DNA from 2 places in the Pseudoalteromonas lipolytica genome. Region 2 is predicted to be linked to the other one. Evidence: predicted binding sites of a transcription regulator. Region 2 holds the regulator's gene; the other holds the start of a gene.
What was found. The regulator sigma-54, encoded in region 2, starts transcription at its own class of promoters, with help from an activator protein. The targets are predictions, from matches to a motif close to GTTGGCACGNNNNTNGNNT.
Positions count from the first base shown of each region.

Region 1: the regulator sigma-54 is predicted to act here: its motif matches at 1,944-1,962, upstream of D0907_RS03790 (EF-hand domain-containing protein).

Region 1 is NZ_CP032090.1:811,964-816,360, reverse strand. It holds gene D0907_RS03800 (hypothetical protein) at 1-225, opposite strand, end outside; gene D0907_RS03795 (HAMP domain-containing sensor histidine kinase) at 227-1,684, opposite strand; gene D0907_RS03790 (EF-hand domain-containing protein) at 1,997-2,224, shown strand; gene D0907_RS03785 (EF-hand domain-containing protein) at 2,234-2,461, shown strand; gene D0907_RS03780 (EF-hand domain-containing protein) at 2,580-2,813, shown strand; gene D0907_RS03775 (EF-hand domain-containing protein) at 2,818-3,051, shown strand; gene D0907_RS03770 (amidohydrolase) at 3,157-4,397, shown strand, end outside.
Region 2 is NZ_CP032090.1:518,689-523,085, forward strand. It holds gene D0907_RS02415 (HPr family phosphocarrier protein) at 1-213, opposite strand, end outside; gene rapZ (RNase adapter RapZ) at 223-1,071, opposite strand; gene ptsN (PTS IIA-like nitrogen regulatory protein PtsN) at 1,072-1,524, opposite strand; gene hpf (ribosome hibernation promoting factor) at 1,528-1,815, opposite strand; gene D0907_RS02435 (RNA polymerase factor sigma-54) at 1,842-3,338, opposite strand; gene lptB (LPS export ABC transporter ATP-binding protein) at 3,453-4,178, opposite strand; gene lptA (lipopolysaccharide transport periplasmic protein LptA) at 4,175-4,397, opposite strand, start outside.

The DNA of each region.
Region 1 (4,397 bases), 290 kb from region 2:
TTTAAAACCACCGCATTGCTCTGCATGCCATGCAATAACCAAACGTGCTGGCGGATACACAGGCTCGCTTTTAGGCCTTGGCTTAGGATTAGGTTGCTCCTTTGGTGTTAGCTGTGTTTTATGCTCTTTTTGTGCTGTCGATGATGTTGGCTGTGTTAAGGCACACCCGGTCAAAAATACAACGAGTACAGCGGGTATAAAACTGGCTTTATTTACGAAGCCCATATCAGTTAACTCCTTGGGTTACTTGAATTGGTAATGTCACTGTAAATCGACAGCCTTGCGGTTCATTATCAGCAATATTAAGTGTGCCTCTCAGTTGCTCAACCGTTTCTTTCACTATTGTGAGGCCAAGACCACTGCCCATTTCAGTTTGCTCTTTGGCATTTTTCCCCTGATAAAAGGCACCAAAAACAGCGGTCTTTTCAGAATCAGCAATGCCTTTACCGACATCACTGACCGTCACTTGAAGCTGAGTGTGTTTATAACGCGCTTCGACCGTGACAACGCCTTGTTCAGGTGAAAATTTCAAGGCATTGGAAATGAGTTGCACAAGCATCATTTCTAACAACTCGGAAGAAATATACATCGCTTTTGAGGGGAGTTCATTTACCCATATTAACGACTGATTTCGCGCAATTAAACGATGTTCAAAGTGACGCTCAATATTCGATTTCATACTATTGAAGTTAAGCTCTGTGACACTCTCTTTACTGGTACGAATCGCGTTATAATTTAATAAGCTTTCAATCATCACTCGTAAACGCGCCATACTCTGTGTAATTAGCTCAAGGACAGCTTGCTGCTCGCTATTAATTGGGCCAACAATTTCATCCGCGAGTAAATCAGTGCCTTCAACCATAGAGGCAAGCGGTGTTTTTAATTCGTGAGTAACATGACGTAAAAAGGTGTCTTTTTGTTGCTCTAGCATATGCAGCTGCGCTTGCACCCACTCTAATTTATTACCTAACTCAACTAGCTCCGATGAGCCTCGTACAGAAATTTTCTGCTGCCAATGACCTTGACCTAGTTTATCTATTACACTTGTTAGTTCACCTAAACGGCCACTGATCCGCCATAAAAACCCACCACTTACTAATAATGTGAGTGGAATTAATGCAATCAACCAGTTTATAAACGACGCTTGAAGCGCCTTTAATTGCTGTTGATTCTTTGTGATCCGTAATTCATTTTGATCACGTAGCCACACCGTTTGCTCTGCAATAAGTTTGCTTGCTGGGGCAAATAATTCACCATCTTGTTTTTGCTCTGCAACTAAGTGTTGCTGGGCAAAGTTGAGTACTTCTGCCAATTGCTGCCACTGCGCCACATACTCTGTCGATGGACTAAGAAAAATAAGCTCATCAATACTTTGCAGCGATGACTGCCACTTATTTTCAATTAAGGTATCGAGTGATTCACTTTTTAAAACCCAATTTTGTCTTGTTGCTCTTTCTAGGCTATTTAAATCTTGTTTTAAACTATTAAACGCCTTTGTAACTAAATAATTATCGCTGACAATTTTTTGTGTCACAGCCAATTGTTTATTCAGTGCGTTTAAAAACACGATCACAACCAACGATAAAGGCAGCAAAGACAACAAAGTGCTAAAGACAAACTGGCCAATTAAACTGGGCCGCCAATCGAGCGCATGTTTAAATTTATTCGCAACGAGACCTTGCATACTGATCCTTTTCAACGTGACAGAAGATGATTATTAGATAAATAACTTAGACACTCGCTGAATCCAGCCTATATAACAGCACTTTTTAACCAATAAATGCTTTTTTGTTGCTAATCAGCAACAATATAACTCTCTGTTTTAAAATGAATAATCCTTTAGAACCCAAAAAACGTTGCAAAAAAGACACAACTCTTTGTAAGTATTGCTGAGCAAACCACTCAGAAAACAATTAAACCATTGATATTAAACACATTTTAAAGTTGGCATTGTTTTTGTTAATACCGTAATAAGTTATAGATTTTAGGAAACAAAATGAAAACGATGGCCTGTATTTCAATCATGCTTGCCAGCTTAGTATCAATAAGCTCATACGCGCTTGATCTCAACGAGACGTTTAATGAACTTGATAAAGACAGTAATGGCGCGCTAAGTGAGTCTGAAGCATCTGAGGACGCACTGTTACATGGCAATTTTTCTCAAATTGATAGTAATGAGGATGGCCAAATTTCATTTCCAGAGTTTCAGTCGTTTATTCTATAGGAGATTGTTATGAAACAACTTATCGCTGCCTTTTCGCTGATATTTTTGGCTATCAGTGCGACCGTTTTGGCATCTCAAATGGATGTTCGTTTTACTAAGTTTGATAGCAATGCAGACAATGCAATTTCACTTTCTGAAGCTAATGAACACCCTGAGCTAATTAAGCAATTTACTGATCTTGATACAAATAATGATCAGCGATTATCTGAACAAGAGTTTGAAAAATTCAAACCTTAACCTCTTAAAGTGCTTGCCATAATCCCAGAGGGAGCGTGTAAACGGATTTAAATTTTGGGATTTAAATTATGGCAAGCACTTTTCCCAAAAAGGATTTTACTTTCTGAGGAGTTTTATTATGAAAATTGCGACACTTGCTTCATTCACTTTAATTACTATAAGCTTCAATACCTTAGCATTAGATGTTAAGCAGCGATTTGATCATTTAGACAAAGATAAAAATGGTTATTTAAGTGTTGAAGAGCTTGCATCTCAGCCACACTTGCAAAAGCACATGGCTAAATGGGATACAGACAACGATCAGCAAATATCACTCCTTGAATTTAAGCACTACTTAACAAACAAGAGTTAAAGCAATGTCAAAATACACTTTCGCCAGTCTTATAATCTGTGGTTTATATAGCAGTATGGTTTTTGCAACAGAAAGTATTGGAGAAAAATTTAAACAACTCGATCGTAATGAAGATGGCTTCTTAAGCCGTTCTGAATCTGCACGAGACCCCGCTCTGTGGTCTCGTTTTAAAAGTTACGACAGCGATAAAGACAATAAGTTATCGTTTGCTGAATTTAATGAATATGCTAGCAAATAATGCTGAGGGTGCGAGTCACCCTTTTGCACGTTTTAATTACCTAATTATTTGCAGTTTACAACAACTCTGATACTGTTTTTATAAATCAATAAAAATAAGAATAGTATGAAACTCATTATCAGCTTACTCGCAACTGCATCGATATCTTGCTTCGCTAACACCACCGTTATTTATAACGTAAATGGTTACACACCAACCTATCAAGGTCAGACACAGCAATTTTCAACCTTAGTCTTTAAAGATGGAAAAGTTGTCAAAACAGGCGATGATTCCCTTAAGGCTAGTTTTCCTGATGCGACAACGATCGATGGTAAAAAGGCAACACTGCTGCCCGGGCTTATTGATGCACATGGTCATATAATTGGGCTTGGCAATAACTTGTCACAACTGGATGTTAGAAATACCCAATCTGTCGATATGGTCGGTAAAATGTTGGCCGAATTCGCTAAAGATAAACAAGGTTGGATAATTGGCCGAGGCTGGAACCAAGAACATTGGCCTGGCGGTCAATTTCCTACGGCAGCAGATTTAGACAAATACGTAAAAGACAAGCCTGTTGTGCTGTCTCGCGTTGATGGTCATGCCGTGTGGGTCAATTCAAAAGCAATGGCGTTGGCTGGCATAACGGCGCAAACAGATACGCCCTCTGGAGGCGAAATAATTAAACTTCCTTCGGGTCAGCCATCAGGGGTGTTTATTGATAAAGCAGAAACATTAGTAACGCAACACATCCCCAAGACAGATCACGCGAGTATCAATCGCGCACTTGATAACGCTGGTAATCACCTACTCAGTTTAGGCATTACATCAGCACACGATGCAGGTATAGACTACGATACGTGGCAAGTGTATAAACAGCGTGCAGAACACAATAACCTGCCTGTTAGAATTGTTGCTATGCTCAGTGCTGGCGATCCAAAGCTCGAAACCATGCTTAAAGCTGGTCGCTATAAAGATATGAACGACATGCTCTCCATTGGCAGTGTAAAAGTCTATGCAGATGGTGCATTAGGCAGTCGAGGCGCTGCATTAATTAATGAGTACGCTGATCGCAAAAACCATCATGGCTTAATGCTCGAAACGCAAGAAAAGCTTGAACAACTATTTACCTTAAGTTTTTCACACGGCTTTAGCGCGAATACCCATGCGATTGGCGACCAAGCTAATAAAACCGTTTTAGATGCTTATGAAAATGTCTTCAAGAAATCGGGAGGCATTTTATTACGGAACCGCATTGAACACGCGCAAATTGTGTCGCCAAACGATATTCCTCGCTTTAAAGCGTTAAAAATTATTCCTTCCATGCAGCCTGTTCATGCGACTTCTGATATGCACATGGCTGAGCA
Region 2 (4,397 bases):
AGCATCGGGGCCTTCACACACCACACGGACTTCTTTGCCTTGGCTGCTTTCGAGTAACATTAAGGCTAATACACTATCGCCTTCGGCTTCTTTATCGTCTTGGTAAAGCGTTATTTTAGCATCGAATTGCAGTGCAAGTTGTGCCAAAACCGTGGCTGCTCGTGCATGTAAACCAAGCTTATTTTGGATTAAAAAAGTGTCTTCAGCATGCATCGTCGTTGCCTATTGGGTATCTTGCTCGCGGTGGCGTATTTTCACGTTTGCGTGACTTTTCGAAAAGCTCTCACCAATGGTTTGCGCTAAGTAAACCGAGCGATGTTGTCCACCTGTGCAGCCAATCGCAATGGTTAAATAACTGCGATTATTTCGCTCTAAGTGAGGGAGCCATGTTTGTACAAAGGTTTGAATTTGCCATGTAAACTTTTGCACTATGCTGTGACTAGCAAGGTAATCTTTTACTGGTTGGTCTAAGCCTGTCAGTGGTTTTAGATCCGGTTCCCAGTGTGGATTCGGTAAAAAGCGAGCATCAAATACGTAATCAGCTTCTTTTGGAATGCCGTGCTTAAAGCCAAACGACATAAAAGTAATAATGAGCTTTTTGTCTTTTTTACCCAGTATTTTTTCGCGAATAGATTCGGCAAGCTGATGCACGCTGAGATCGGTCGTATCAATCATAAAATCGGCACGGGTGATCAAAACATCCAGTAATACTTTTTCTTGTTTAATCGCTAAATCAAGCGGCAGCGAGTCAATCGATAATGGGTGTAAGCGGCGAGTTTCAGAGAACCGTTTGATTAGTGTTTGATCATCACTATCTAAATAAAACAACGTGGGTTTTGCAAAGCCCGGTAAATACTCAAGAATATCGTTAAATTCTTGCTGTTCTTTCGGCAGGTTACGCACATCGATACTTACAGCAATTTTGTCGTAATTATCTGACACACTGCGTACTAACGAAGGAAGTAGGTTTACAGGAATATTATCAACGCAGTAATAGCCTAAGTCTTCAAGTACTCGTAAAGCGACCGATTTACCTGAACCAGAGCGACCGCTGATAATAATTAATTCCATTTATGCCTCTGATGCAATGACTTTAAACAGATCACTATCTGTTTTAGCACTGCGTAGCTGTTTACAAAATTCTTTGTCTTTAAGTCTATCAGCAATTGTTGATAAGGTCTTTAGATGAAGTTGACAGTCACCATCTGGTACGATGAGTGCGACAAAAATATCCACTGGACGATTATCAATTGCATCAAAATTTATAGGTGACTCACTCACAATTACAAATGCGTGTGGCTGATCTGCACCGCTCATACGACCATGTGGAATCGCAATACCTCGGCCAATACCCGTGCTGCCCAATTTTTCTCTGTTCAATAGGGCATTGAGTATATCTTGCTGAGATAAATGAGGGAGCTGCTCATGAGCCAGTTCGCTGATAAATTCGAGAATTCTTTTTTTGCTATTAAAAAGGACCGCAGCTTTGCTGCAGTCCTGGTTAGTAAGTGAACTAAGTTTCATAATTTAGTGTCGAGCTAATTTCTCTTTGTGTTTAATTACTTGACGATCAAGTTTATCGATTAACGAGTCGATGGCTGCATACATATCTTGGTGTTCAGTAGAGGCAAATAACTCGCCTCCGTTTACATGTAAAGTTGCTTCTGCTTTTTGGCTTAGTTTTTCTACATCTAGAATGACATGAACATTATTAATGTGGTCAAAATGCCTTTCTAGTTTCGCAAACTTGGTGTTTACATAGTCTCTTAATGAATCTGTGATTTCTACATGACGACCAGTTAAATTTAGTTGCATAAGCATTTTCCTTCTATGTAAAACGTCTAAATCAGACTCTTACGCTGATTCGACGGAGGTATTGCTAGAGACTCTCGATATTTTGCTATTGTCCGTCTAGCTACTTTAATTCCTTGCTCAGCCAATATATCTGCAATTTTGCTATCACTCAATGGTTTAGCTGTGTTTTCTGCGGCGATTAGCTTTTTGATTAAAGCGCGAATTGCCGTAGATGAACACTCACCCCCATTTTCAGTGCTTACATGGCTGGAGAAGAAATATTTCAACTCAAAAATTCCCCGCGGGGTATGCATGTATTTTTGTGTTGTTACTCGCGAAATTGTTGATTCATGCATTTCGACCATTTCTGCGACATCATTTAATACCATGGGTTTCATGGCCTCAGGACCATGTTCAAAGAAAGCCTGTTGTTGTTGAACAATACAGTTAGTCACTTTTAATAACGTGTCATTACGGCTTTCTAAGCTTTTAATAAACCATTTTGCTTCTTGTAAATGAGAGCGAATAAATTGGCTATCACTGCTTGATTTTACAGAACGTGACATCGCCGCATAGTGGCTATTCACTCTGATTTTCGGCATGCAGTCTGGGTTTAGTTCAACTACCCAACGGCCTTTTATTTTTTTTACGGATACATCGGGTATCACGTATTCAGACTCTTCTCTAACAATGGTATCCGCAGGCTTTGGATTTAAGCTGTGGATCAATGTCATGACTTCTTTCAGCTCACTTTCTTTAAGCTTAGTCTTTTTCATCAAAGTGCGATAGTCACGACTCGCTAATAATTCAATATGTTCTGATAACACCATTTTAGTTTCAGCTAAATAGGGGGTGTCAGCATCGAATTGGCGTAATTGAATACACAAACATTCTTGTAAACTACGGGCGCCAATACCGACAGGATCGAATAATTGGATTCTTTTTAAGACAGCTTCGACTTCATCAAGTTCGATTTCTTCTTCATCGTTATTTTGATTGAAGCTTTCAACAATGTCTTCGCAGCTTACGGTTAAAATACCCGAATCATCAATTGCCTCAACAATCGCAACGGCAATCGCTTCGTCTGTTGGGCTGAATGGAGTCAGTTGTAACTGCCACATTAGGTATTCGTGGAGAGTTTCGGTTGATGCGCCTTGGTAAATTGATTCATCTTCAGGCATTGGACCTGAGGAACTTGATGGGGCAGCACTCATGTACTCATCCCACGTAACATCCATTGCTAAGTCGTCACTTACGGTGTCTTTGTTGAGGGCATCACTGCTTTCTTGCTCGTACTCGCTTGCAGCTTCGTCAGCCGACGCGCTTAGTTGGGTATCGTCAGATTCGGCTTTCTGCTCGTTCTTGCCAATACTCTCTTCTGCATAATCTGCTTCTTCAACTTCAAGCAAAGGGTTAGAGTCTAACGCTTCTTGAATTTCTTGCTGGAGATCCAATGTACTGAGCTGCAACAAACGGATAGCCTGTTGCAGTTGTGGAGTCATTGTAAGTTGCTGGCCCATGCGCAGCTGTAATGATTGCCTCATGTATCCCTAACAATCCTTTTTAGTCTTATCAAACAATAGCACGATGCCGTTAACTATTTATTTGATTTATTGTCATTGTTATAAGTCTAGCAGATGCTCTAGTCGGTGGCGTATTTAAAGCCTGAATTGCTCGCCTAGATACACATCGCGTACAGTTTGGTCGGCTAACACATGTTCAGGTGTACCTGATGCAATTAGCTCCCCATGAGAAACAATGTAGGCTTTTTCACAAACATCAAGGGTTTCTCTCACATTGTGGTCAGTAATTAATACACCAATACCACGATTTTTTAAGTGCTCAATAATTTTCTTTATATCTAACACTGAAATAGGATCAACACCAGCAAAAGGCTCATCGAGCAAAATAAATTTAGGGTCAGCGGCCAGTGCGCGTGCTATTTCAACACGACGGCGTTCACCCCCTGACAATGCCATACCTTGGCTGTCACGAATGTGTTGAATGCTAAATTCATCAAGTAAGCTGTTAAGTGTTTCTTCGCGGCCTTGTTTATTGAGATCTTTACGGGTCTCTAAAATGGCCATTAAGTTTTGATAAACAGTCAGTTTTCTAAAAATCGATGATTCTTGTGGCAAATAGCCAATACCTAAGCGAGCGCGGCTGTGCATTGGCAATAAGGTGATGTCGTTATCATCAATGCTTATTTTACCTTTGTCACTGGGCACTAATCCCACAATCATGTAAAAGGTGGTTGTTTTACCTGCGCCATTTGGCCCAAGTAAACCGACAATGCTGCCAGCTTCTACCTCAAGGCCTACATTTTTTACAACTTGGCGACCCTTATAGCTTTTAGCTAATAGCTCTGCTTTTAGTGTGCTCATGGCTGGCCTTCATCGTTCTTTTTGTTATCAACAGGCACTAAAATAGTGTGTACACGATCGGTCGAGTTTTCATCTTTCTCGGCACTTATCAGTTGCTGTTCCATATCGTATGTAATGCTCTTGGCACTGACTTTTTGGCCTGCTTGAGTCACTTGTGCATTGCCAACGAGTGTTAATAAGCGTTTAGCAACATCGTATCGAACTTCTTCAGCACTGGCG